One region of the Nonomuraea sp. NPDC005650 genome, then DNA from elsewhere that is predicted to be linked to it. Evidence: riboswitches for the same ligand, from Rfam matches in the RefSeq annotation. Region 1 holds a riboswitch; the other holds the start of a gene.
The links. A riboswitch is a leader RNA that binds a small molecule or an ion and turns the genes downstream of it on or off. The one in region 1 is predicted to bind cyclic di-AMP.

Region 1 (5,263 bases):
GGTCCAGGTGCCGGGTGACGCGTACGCCATGGTGGCGACGACCGACTTCTTCCCTCCCGTCGTCGACGACGCCTACGACTTCGGCCGGATCGCCGCCACGAACGCGCTCTCCGACGTGTACGCCGTCGGCGGCGAGCCGGTCATGGCGCTCAACCTGCTCGGCTGGCCGCGCGGGGTCCTGCCCCTCGAACTGGCTCGCGAGGTGCTGCGCGGCGGCTTCGACGTCACCCGGGCCGCCGACTGCCATCTCGCGGGAGGTCACAGCATCGACGACCCGCACCCCAAGTACGGCCTCGCCGTCACCGGCCGCGCCCACCCCGACCGCCTGCTGCGCGTGGACGCCGGCGCGCCCGGTGTCCCGCTCACCCTCACGAAGCCGCTCGGCGTGGGCGTGCTGAACACCCGGCACAAGGCCACCGGTGAGGTGTTCGCCGAGGCGATCGCCGTGATGACGACGCTCAACCGTGACGCCGCCCGCGCGGCCGTGGCGGCGGGGGTGCGCTGCGCCACCGACGTCACCGGCTTCGGCCTGCTGGGCCACCTGTACAAGCTCGCCCGGGCGAGCGGCGTCACCGCCGTCATCGACAGCACCGCGATCCCGTACGTCGCGGGCGCCCGGGAGGCCGTCCGCGACGGGTACGTCAGCGGCGGCTCCCGCAGGAACCTGGACTGGGTGGCGCCTCACTGCGACTTCGGTGACCTTCCGGAAGACGAACGCCTGCTGCTGGCCGACGCGCAGACCTCGGGCGGGCTGCTCGTCGCCGGCGAGATCCCGGGCCACCCGATCATCGGCGAACTCGTCCCCCGCGCCGAGTCGGTGCTGATCGTGAAATAGACCCGTCCCCGTGTCCGGCCGGCTGACGCTTCTCGCGCGGGGCCGGCTGTGGCACGCACACCATCTCGGTGCCGGACTCAGCGAAGGGCGTCGTGCCTGAAGTCCTTGGGTGAGATGCCGAACGCCTTGCGGAAGGCGCGACTGAAGTCCGCAGGGTGGGAGAAGCCCCAGCCGGCGGCGATGGCGTGGATGGGGGTGTCGCGCATGACGGGGTCGGCAAGGTCGCGGCGGGCGCGTACGAGGCGCTGGGTCCTGATCCAGGCGGAGACCGTCGTGCCCTGCTCCTGGAAGAGCCGGTGCAGGTAGCTGGGGGAGATGTGGTGCGCGGCGGCGAGCGCGCCGGGGGTGAGGCCGGGCTCGCGCAGGTGCTGCTGGATGAAGGCCTGGACGCGCAGGGTGAGGGCGCGGGCCGGAAAGGCGGAGTCGCTTTCGAGGGCGTGCGCGAACAGCGCGTCGACCAGGCCGAGGAGCGCCATGCCCACGCGCGGGCCGTCGGCGGGGCGGTAGGAGCCCGCGCCTTTGCCGGTCAGAGTGGCGACGAAACCGGCCAGCAGGGCGCCGATCCCGTCGTCGCCGGGGATGCTGCGGCCGAGGATCCGGTCCATGCGGCCGGTCGGCAGCGACAGGAGCGGCTTGGGGATGATGACGGTGGCGTGCTGGAACGGGGTCCTGCCGTCGGGCGTCAGGAAGTCGCACTGTTGCAGGCGCGAGATGTCGTGGACGAACAGGTCCCCCACCCCGGAGGCGACCTGTGTGTCGTTCCAGGTGGCGCGCAGGGTGCCCCGTAAGGGGAGCTGGAGCTGGTACGCCTCGTCGTGCGCGAAGTCACGGGTGGGGGTCGGGTTGCGCCACATGTGCATGGGCGCGAAGGTCTTCTTGGCCACGCGCAGGGGGCCGAGTTCCGTCTCGTGGTCGTCGGCGTAGAAGTCCTGCGCGTGATCGCTGGTCATCTCGAAGTCCGACCCGCTGCAGATGCGCTCGCGCCAGCGGTCGAATCGTTCCTTCGTGGGGATGTCGTCGATCCGGAAAGCGTTCTCGATCACGTGCCCATTCTTGCCCGGGGCGCGAGGGGCGACGACTCCGCCGCCGTCGTCACGACATCGGGACCCGCCGTGGATCCGGTGCTCACTGACAACGGAAACCAGGGAGATCGGCGGGACCCGGTGGTGCGGCGGCTCAGACGGCGGGGCGGCCCAGGCCGCGCAGCTGGGCCGGGGTCAGCGCGGAGACGTTCTGGTCGATGGGGGAGTCGGTGTACTGGTGGATGGCCCAGGACTTCCAGTCGGCGGGCGGGGTGATGGCGCCCTTGGCCTTGCTGTAGTGGGCGACCCACAAGGGGTACTGGGCCAGGCCCTTGCCGTAGGTGTTGGCGAAGTTCCAGCCGCTGTAGATCATCGGGGTGATTCCGGTCTTGGCCTTCACGTGCGACAGCCAGGCCTTGGCCCAGGCGTTGACCTCGGCGACGGACCTGCCGTCGGTGGCCTCCAGGTCCAGGACCAGCAGGTCGCCGGCCTTGGCAGGCTGCGAGTTCACCATGGCGAGGAAGTACTCCGCCTCGGCGATGGGGTTGTTGCGGGGGTGGCCGAAGTGGTACGCCCCCCGCACGATCCCCTTCTTGCCCATTTCGCGCCAGTGGCGGGCGAACGAGGAGTCGCGGAAGGACGTGCCCTCGGTGGCCTTGATGATGCCGAACTGGGCCGGGCTGGCGGCCCAGTCGTACTGGGCCTCGTACCTGGAGACGTCCACGCCGTAGGTGAACGCCCTGGTCTCCTGCTGGGTTGTGTGCCGCGAGTCGTGGTCGGCGGTCGAAGCGAGCGCGGTGCCGGTCGCGCCCGTGAAGGCGGCGGTCCCGGCCAGGAGCGCGCCGGTGATGGCGAGGCTCAGGCGCTTGGCGGGAAGAGCGCGGTGGCTCTTGAGGGCATGGGTGAGTGCGGCAAGCCGGGGCTTGGGCATGAGGGTATTGACTCCTTGCTTCCATGCCGCCTACCGGGTTAGCTGACGGGTTCGGGCGTGGAAGTGCCCTACGGGCGCAGCCTGGGCTGGCGTCCGATTCACCCCGGAAGAGAATGGGTCCCCGGTTCCGCAGGGGATGCGGATTCGGCGGCCGTACGCAGCGCTTGGGGCGGCGTACGGTCTGGTCAACGAAACGGCAACGCAGCGGCGGAAATGCCGGCCGCTGCGCTTATCACGGATACATAAAGGTATATATCCCCCCATGGGTGGTGCAAGTGGGGCAAATCCGATCCCCGGTGGATCGGGCCCGAAGCGCCTTGCTGGTAGCAGGTTCGGAGCCAGGTAAAGGTTTGCGGGCTGCCGCTTCCAGGATCTCCCCGTGGCGGCTGAGGCGAGTGTGGCGACCAACCTGCGAACGGCCCCGTGCGGGCGGCGTCGTGAACGGGTGGCTGACGGGACAGCATTGTTCTTAGTGGACAGACGACTTGATCTTCACACTTTTCACCGGCTCTTCTCCTGAATGGGATAAGCCTGCGGCGTGGCGTCACGGAGCAGCTGACGGCGGCTGGAAACATCGTACGAGTCTCGGAGAACGTCGCTCTCCGGGGCAGTCGCGATCATGGCCGGTATTTCGGAGGAGTGGTACATGCTCACGCCAATTCCCCGAACGGCAGCCGTAGCCGCTCCCGGCAGGCCGAAGGCGCGTCTCTCGACCAGAAGAATGACCATGTCGACCATGGGCGGCTGCCTTTCGATGGTCGTGGCCGCCGCCTTGCCTCTTTCGGCGCACGCAGACAGCGTCGACCACCAGGACGACAGCCTCGACCTTGGCCGCGGCCGGTGTTCGCCGCGAACCTTCATCAGAGCCGATCGGCTTTCCCCGAGGAACTTTCTCGTGCCCCGCACCCGCTACATCGACGGCCCCGGCGGGTCGATGAAGGTGCAGGTCACACGGGAGCACCAGGTGCGCGCCGCCATCGAGGGATTCAACGACGGGCAAGCCGAGATCAGCACCGGCGACCTGGTGCGCAAACTACGAAGGATGGGGTTTTCCCATCTTCAAGAAGCGCACAAGGTCTTCGGCGGGCACAAATATGAGCGAAAGGTCAGCAAGGACATGTACGGCAACTTGTCGTACCGCGTCTTTGGCTACCGCATCGGGTGGTCGGCCTGGGCCGTCCTTGGCACGTGCCGCCACGTCCGGATCGATTCCGGAATCGCCAACGTGCCCGCCAGGGTCGAAGGCTGGCGATATTGGGAGACCAAGCACCCGCGGTTCAAGGGCCGCCGACTGTCTTTCGCGTGATGCCAGACCTCGGGACGTGACTCCCGTACCGCCGGCGTGAGCTCAATCTTGCCCACTTTTGACGGCTCTCGCCTGGACGCTGGAGTGCAACCATGGTTACTGTAACTGTGGTTGCAGCGAAGGAGGTCTGATGGCGGGCACGGTGGGGCAGTGGGTGCTGCTGGCGTACCGGATCCCGCGCCGGCCTTCGACGTTGCGGATCACGATCTGGCGCAAGCTGGACCGGCTCGGGGTGGCGCGGTTGGGCGACGGGCTGGTCGCTTTGCCTGCCGACGCGCGTACCCGTGAGCATTTGGAGTGGATCGCCGAGGAGATCGGCGAGATGGGCGGCAGCACGAGCATCTGGCTGGCCGCTGCCGGAAACGTGGCGCAGGAGAGGGCCATCGCCGCGGACATGCGCCTGGCGCGGGCGGAGGAATACCGCGCGGTGATCACGGAGGCCGGGGCGGCGGCGCGGGCGCGGCCCGGCGAGCGCAGCCGGGCGGTCAAGCGGCTGCAGGCCGAGCTGCGCAGGATCGGCCGCCGCGACTACTTTCCGCCCGCCGAGCGTGAGGCCGCGCAGCAGGCGGTACGCGTTCTGGCCCAGGCGACGGAGGGCGCCGTATGAGGTGGGCCACGCGTGCGGGAGTGCACATCGACCGGGCCGCGTGTGCCTGGCTGATCCGTCGCCAGGTCGATGCCGAGGCGGAGTTCGTGTTCGTGGGGGATCCCGCCGAGGTCCCGCCCGATGCCACGCCGTTCGACATGCGCGGGGTGGAGCTGTCGCACCACGGCGGCGACTGCAGCTTCGAGACGATCCTGCGCCGGTACGAACTGGACGATCCGGTGTTGTGGAAGCTGGCCGAGATCGTACACGAGGCCGACATCGACGACGAGAAGTTCGACGCGCCAGAAGCCGCAGGACTGGACGTGGTTCTGCGCGGGTTGTCGATGATCTGTGACGACCCGCGCGTCCTGGAGATCACGGGGCCGGTCTTCGACGGGCTGTACGAGTTCTACCGGCGCTCGCTGCTGCTGGGGCGCGAGCCGTCGTGATCCGCAATGTTGTCGGCATCCTGCTGGCCTCCCAGGCGCTACGCGGTCTGGGGTACGGCGTGGCGGCGGTTCAGCTGGGGGTGATCCTGCGGGCCGACGGGCTGTCGCCGGCCGAGGTGGGGCTGGTGCTGGCG
Region 2 (5,263 bases), on a different contig from region 1:
TGTCGGCCGCGCCGTTGTTGACCTTGACGGGGGCGACGGGCTGCTCGCCCTTGGCGACGGCGACGGCGAGTTCGGCGGACTTCTCCGCCTCCGCCCTGATGTCCAGATATATGGTCATGTACTGCTCGCCGGTGAGGATGCGCTGCACGGCGGCCAGCTCGGCGTCCTGGCCGGTGATCGGCGGGAGCTGCTTGTAGCCCGCGCGCTTCATGGCCGCGATCGCGCCGCCCGCCATGCCGTCGTTCGCGGACAGCACGCCCGTGACGGTGTCCTTGCCCAGCGCGGTGATGGCCTGCTCCATCTCCTGCTGCGCCTTGTCGGGGCTCCAGTCCGGCGTGTCGAACTCCCTGCCGACCTTCACCTTCCCGTCCAGCACGCTCTTGGCGCCCTTCTTGTAGTCGGCGGAGCTGGGGTCGGTGGGGGAGCCGTGGATCATCACGATCTGGCCCTTGGCCGCCGTGCCCCTGGCGGTCATGGCGTCGAGCAGCGCCTGGCCCTGCATCTCGCCCACCCGTACGTTGTTGAACGAGACGTAGTACGCGTAGTCGATGCCCGAGATCAGCCGGTCGTAGGCGATGACCGGGACCTTCTTCTGCTTGGCCTGGTTCACCAGCGGGGCCACGGCGTTGGCGTCCACGGCGTCGAGCACCAGCACGTCGGCCTGCTGGGTGAGCGCGGCCTCGACCTGTTGCTGCTGCTTGGGGGCGTCCTGCTCGGCGTTGCTGTAGAGGATCTTGCAGTCGGGGCAGAGCGACTTGACCTTCGCCTCGAACAGCGGGCGGTCGAACGCCTCGTACCGGGTGGTCTTGGACTCGGGCAGGAACAGCGCGATCGTCTTGCCGCCCTGGCCCTGGCCCTGCGTGGTCGTGGTGGTGGCGCCGGTGCTGCCGCCGGTGTTCCCACAGGCGGCGGTCAGGAGGACCGCCGCGACAGGGATTGATCGCCATGCTCGGTGCATCGCACTTCGTCCTTCCGGATGTGCCGCCCCTGTGCTTGGTAAGAAAGGTAATTTACTATCAGGCGAGTTGGCTAGGGTTTGCTTCTTCAAGGGAGGGTGAGATGCGGGGCGACCTGGGTAATCCGCGGCTGCTGCGAGTGCTGAACGAGCGCCGCCTGCTCGACCATCTTCAGGAGCACGGCCCCGCCTCGCGCGCCGACCTCGCCAAGATCACCGGCCTGTCGAAGCCCACGGTGTCCGCGGCCCTGGCCGGGCTGGAGGAGGACGGGCTGGTTCACCTCGTCGGCGAGGTCTCCGGCCGCCCAGGGCCGGTCACGTCCCTGTACGACGTCAACGCCGCCGCCACCCACGTCGCCGGCGTCGACATCGGGCGCGACTGGATCCGGGTCGCCGTCGCCGACCTGCGCGGGACCTTCGCCGGCCGTACGGACCTGCGCAACACCGCCCGCACCTCCGCCGAGCTGGCCGTCCTGGTCGGGGAGCTGTGCCGGGCCGCCGCCCGCGAGGCCGAGGCCGACTGGCCCGCCATCGCCTGCGCCGTCGTCGGGTCGCCCGGCGTGTACGACCCGGCGCTCGGCCGCCTGGAGTTCGCCCCCAACCTGCCCGGCCCCGACCTGGCCGAGCGCCTGCGCGCCGCGCTGGAGGTCGACCTCGTCATCGAGAACGACATCAACCTGGCCGCCGTCGGCGAGCACGTGCACGGGGAGGGGCGCGGCAAGTCGAACTTCGCGCTGGTGTCCATCGGGACCGGCGTCGGGATGGGCATCGTGATCAACGGCGAGCTGTACGTGGGCGCCAGGGGAGCGGCGGGGGAGGTCTCGTACGTGCCCGCGGCCGAGGACCCGGCGCCACCGGCCGACGACGCCCTGGCCCACGGCGCCACGGAGGCGGTGGCCGCCGCGCCCGGCGTGGTCCGCGCCGCCCGTGCCGCCGGCCTGACCCTGGGCACGGCCAAGGAGGTCTTCGCCGCGGCGGCCTCCGGCGACCGCGTGGCCCGCTCGGTGGTGGAGGCCGAGGGGCGTCGCATCGGCGGCCTGCTGGTGGCGGTCGCGGCCGTGCTGGATCCGGAGGTGATCGTGCTCAGCGGCGGCGTGGGCCGCAACCTCGACCTCCTGGGGGCGGCCATCGAGAGCCGCATCGCCGAGCTCGGCCCGCTGCGGCCGTCGGTGGTGGCCAGCACGCTGGGCGACAGCGGCGTCCTGCTGGGCGCGGTGGCCCACGCCAGGACCCGCGCCTGGGACCTCATCTTCGACGCCCGCCTCCCCTGACCGCCCGTGGGGAGGCGGACGCCGGCGCCCGCTACAGGGTGGCCGTGAGCGTGGTGGGCGTGTCTTCGCGCTGCTTCTGGAGCTTGGACCAGAGCCGTACGCCCTTGGGGTCGGGGCGGACGCCGCCCACGAAGGAGTCCCGGCGCCATTGACTCAGGCGTTCTTCCTTGACCACGTCACCCGTGTGCGGCGAGTGGACCATGTAGCCGGGCCGGGAGATCATCCCGACGTGCCCGAGGTCGTGGAAGAAGACGAGATCGCCGGGTTTGAGGTGCTTCCAGGAGATCTTCCGGCCGAACGCGGAGTACTGTTCGGCCGCGGTGCGGGGCAGTTCGATCCCGGCGTGCTCGTACGCCCTGAGCATGAGCCCGGAGCAGTCGTATCCGCTCGGGCTGGCGCCGCCCCACACGTACGGTGTGCCGCGCTTGCTCATGGCGAACTTGAGGGCGATCTTCCAGGCGGGCTTCGGCGCCTGCTTCTCCTGGATCTTCTTGATCTCGGCGCCGGTCAGAGTGGTGGGGTTCTCGGGGGCGGCTGTGGCGTGGGCTGGGGTGGCCAGAATGAGCCCGGCGGTGCCCGCCGCCAGGACGATGGCGATTCGAGACAGGGGACTGTCCTTCCATGCGGCCGGCCGGGTTAGCTGACGGGCTCGGGCCTGGAAGTAGCCCTACGGCATGGGGATGCCGACTCGCCCCAGGGGGAAGTGGGTCCCCGACTCCACGCAACGGTTGCGCGGATTAGGCTGGTCGGTGACTTTAACGAAACGGTCAAAAAACCGCAATACGGACAAAGTGGGCGTCCGAAAAATGAGATGAAGTGTTCGTCAGGCGAGACGACGCGGTAAGGTACCGCCCATGGAGTCGCGTAACATCCGTCTGGCCGTCATCCCCGGCGATGGGATCGGCACCGAGGTCGTGGCCGAAGGGCTCAAGGTCCTGGAGGCAGTTGGCACGAAGTTCGAGCCCACCCACTACGACCTGGGCGCCGCACGCTATCACCGTACCGGTGAGACGCTGCCCGACAGCGTGCTCGAAGAGCTGCGCGGCTACGACGCGATCCTGCTCGGCGCCGTGGGCGACCCCAGTGTGCCGCCGGGCATCCTGGAGCGCGACCTGCTGCTCCGGATCCGCTTCGAGTTCGACCACTACGTCAACCTGCGCCCGGTCAAGCTGTTCCCCGGCGTGGCCACCCCGCTGGCCGACACGACGGCCGACGACATCGACATGATCGTCGTCCGCGAGGGCACCGAGGGCCTCTACGCGGGCACCGGCGGCGCCATGCGGCGCGGCACGCCGCATGAGATCGCCACCCAGGAGTCGCTCAACACCGCCTACGGCGTCGAGCGCGTGGTGCGGTACGCGTTCGAGAAGGCCGCCGCGCGGCCGCGCAAGAAGCTGACGCTCGTCCACAAGACCAACGTCCTCACCTACGCCGGTGACCTGTGGCAGCGCACGGTCAACCGCCTCGCGGCGGAATACCCCGACGTCACGACCGACTACTGCCACATCGACGCGGCCTCGATGTTCTTCGTGTCCCAGCCGGAGCGGTTCGACGTGGTCGTCACCGACAACCTGTTCGGCGACATCATCACCGACCTGGGCGCCGCCATCGCCGGCGGCATCGGCCTGGCCGCCAGCGGCAACATCAACCCCGAGCGGTCCGCGCCGAGCATGTTCGAGCCGGTGCACGGCAGCGCGCCCGACATCGCCGGCCAGGGCAAGGCCGACCCGACCGCGACCATCCTGTCCGTCGCCATGCTCCTCGACCACCTCGGCCTGCACGCCGAGGCGGCCAAGGTCGAGCAGGCGGTCGCCGAGGACATCCTCGAGCGGCTGGCCGGCTGGGCGGGTCGCACCACTCACGAGATCGGTGACGACATCACCGCGCGAGTATCCGGCTAGGACCGCCTAGCCTCCTGCGCGCCTGGTGGTCCGAAGAGGGCCGCCAGGCGCTTTTTTGCGCCCAAAAGGGCCGACCGCCCCATTGGCCGCTTGCCATCCCATATGGCGAGACAATAGGAAGTACGGGACTGTCCTCCGGGCAGTCCCGCCCATCAGCACCGATCCACAGATTTCTGTAGATTTGGGCAGATTCGCAGAGAGAAGGACCGACGTCATGACCATCGCTCAGAAGCTCAGCTTCGACGTGCAGCTATCCGACCACGCTCGCACCGCGGCCGAGCGGGAGCAGGTACTGGCGAACCCCGGCTTCGGGCAGACCTTCACGGATCACATGATCTCGATCGACTACACCGACGGGCAGGGCTGGCACGACGCCAGGCTGGTGCCGTACGGCCCGCTCTCGCTCGACCCGGCCACCTCGGTCTTCCACTACGCGCAGGAGCTGTTCGAGGGGCTGAAGGCCTATCGCCAGACCAACGGCTCGATCGTGACGTTCCGCCCGTACGCGAACGCCGCCCGCTTCAACCAGTCCGCGGCCCGGATGGCCATGCCGGAGCTGCCGGAGGAGGCGTTCGTCGAGTCGCTCGAACTCCTCGTGGAGACCGACAAGGACTGGGTGCCCACGACCGAGGGGCACAGCCTCTACCTGCGCCCCTTCATGATCGCCACCCAGGCGGGGCTCGGGGTCAACTACCCGTCGAAGTCGTACAAGTACATGGTCATCGCCTCCCCGGCGGCCTCGTACTTCACGGGTGGGCTCAAGCCCGTCTCCGTCTGGCTGTCCACCGAGTACACGCGGGCCGCCCCCGGCGGCACGGGCTTCGCCAAGTGCGGCGGGAACTACGCGGCCGCGTTCGTCGCGCAGCGGCAGGCGGTGGAGAACGGCTGCGACCAGGTGGTGTGGCTGGACGCCCACGAGCACAAGTACGTCGAGGAGATGGGCGGGATGAACCTGTTCTTCGTCTTCGGCGACAAGCTCGTCACCCCCGCGCTGACCGGCACCCTGCTGCCCGGCATCACCAGGGACTCCATCCTGGCGCTGGCCGGTGACCTGGGCCTGGAGGCCGAGGAGCGCCTCATCTCGGTCGACGAGTGGCAGGCCGGGTGCGAGTCCGGGGAGCTCACCGAGGTGTTCG

Region 2: linked by a shared signal. The riboswitch ahead of ABZS69_RS37745 (C40 family peptidase) and the one ahead of ABZS69_RS43015 (GH25 family lysozyme) in region 1 are both predicted to bind cyclic di-AMP.

What each region holds. Positions count from the first base shown of each region.
Region 1 covers NZ_JBEXCR010000031.1:115,459-120,721, reverse strand. The annotation lists gene selD (selenide, water dikinase SelD) at 1-835, shown strand, start outside; gene ABZS69_RS43020 (helix-turn-helix domain-containing protein) at 913-1,878, opposite strand; gene ABZS69_RS43015 (GH25 family lysozyme) at 2,012-2,788, opposite strand; cyclic di-AMP (ydaO/yuaA leader) riboswitch at 2,801-2,948, opposite strand; gene ABZS69_RS43010 (hypothetical protein) at 3,290-3,526, opposite strand; gene ABZS69_RS43005 (hypothetical protein) at 3,516-4,094, shown strand; gene ABZS69_RS43000 (Chromate resistance protein ChrB) at 4,225-4,701, shown strand; gene ABZS69_RS42995 (chromate resistance protein ChrB domain-containing protein) at 4,698-5,129, shown strand; gene ABZS69_RS42990 (MFS transporter) at 5,126-5,263, shown strand, end outside.
Region 2 covers NZ_JBEXCR010000025.1:99,025-104,287, reverse strand. The annotation lists gene ABZS69_RS37755 (sugar ABC transporter substrate-binding protein) at 1-958, opposite strand, end outside; gene ABZS69_RS37750 (ROK family transcriptional regulator) at 1,060-2,226, shown strand; gene ABZS69_RS37745 (C40 family peptidase) at 2,258-2,659, opposite strand; cyclic di-AMP (ydaO/yuaA leader) riboswitch at 2,837-2,980, opposite strand; gene ABZS69_RS37740 (3-isopropylmalate dehydrogenase) at 3,081-4,127, shown strand; gene ABZS69_RS37735 (branched-chain amino acid aminotransferase) at 4,342-5,263, shown strand, end outside.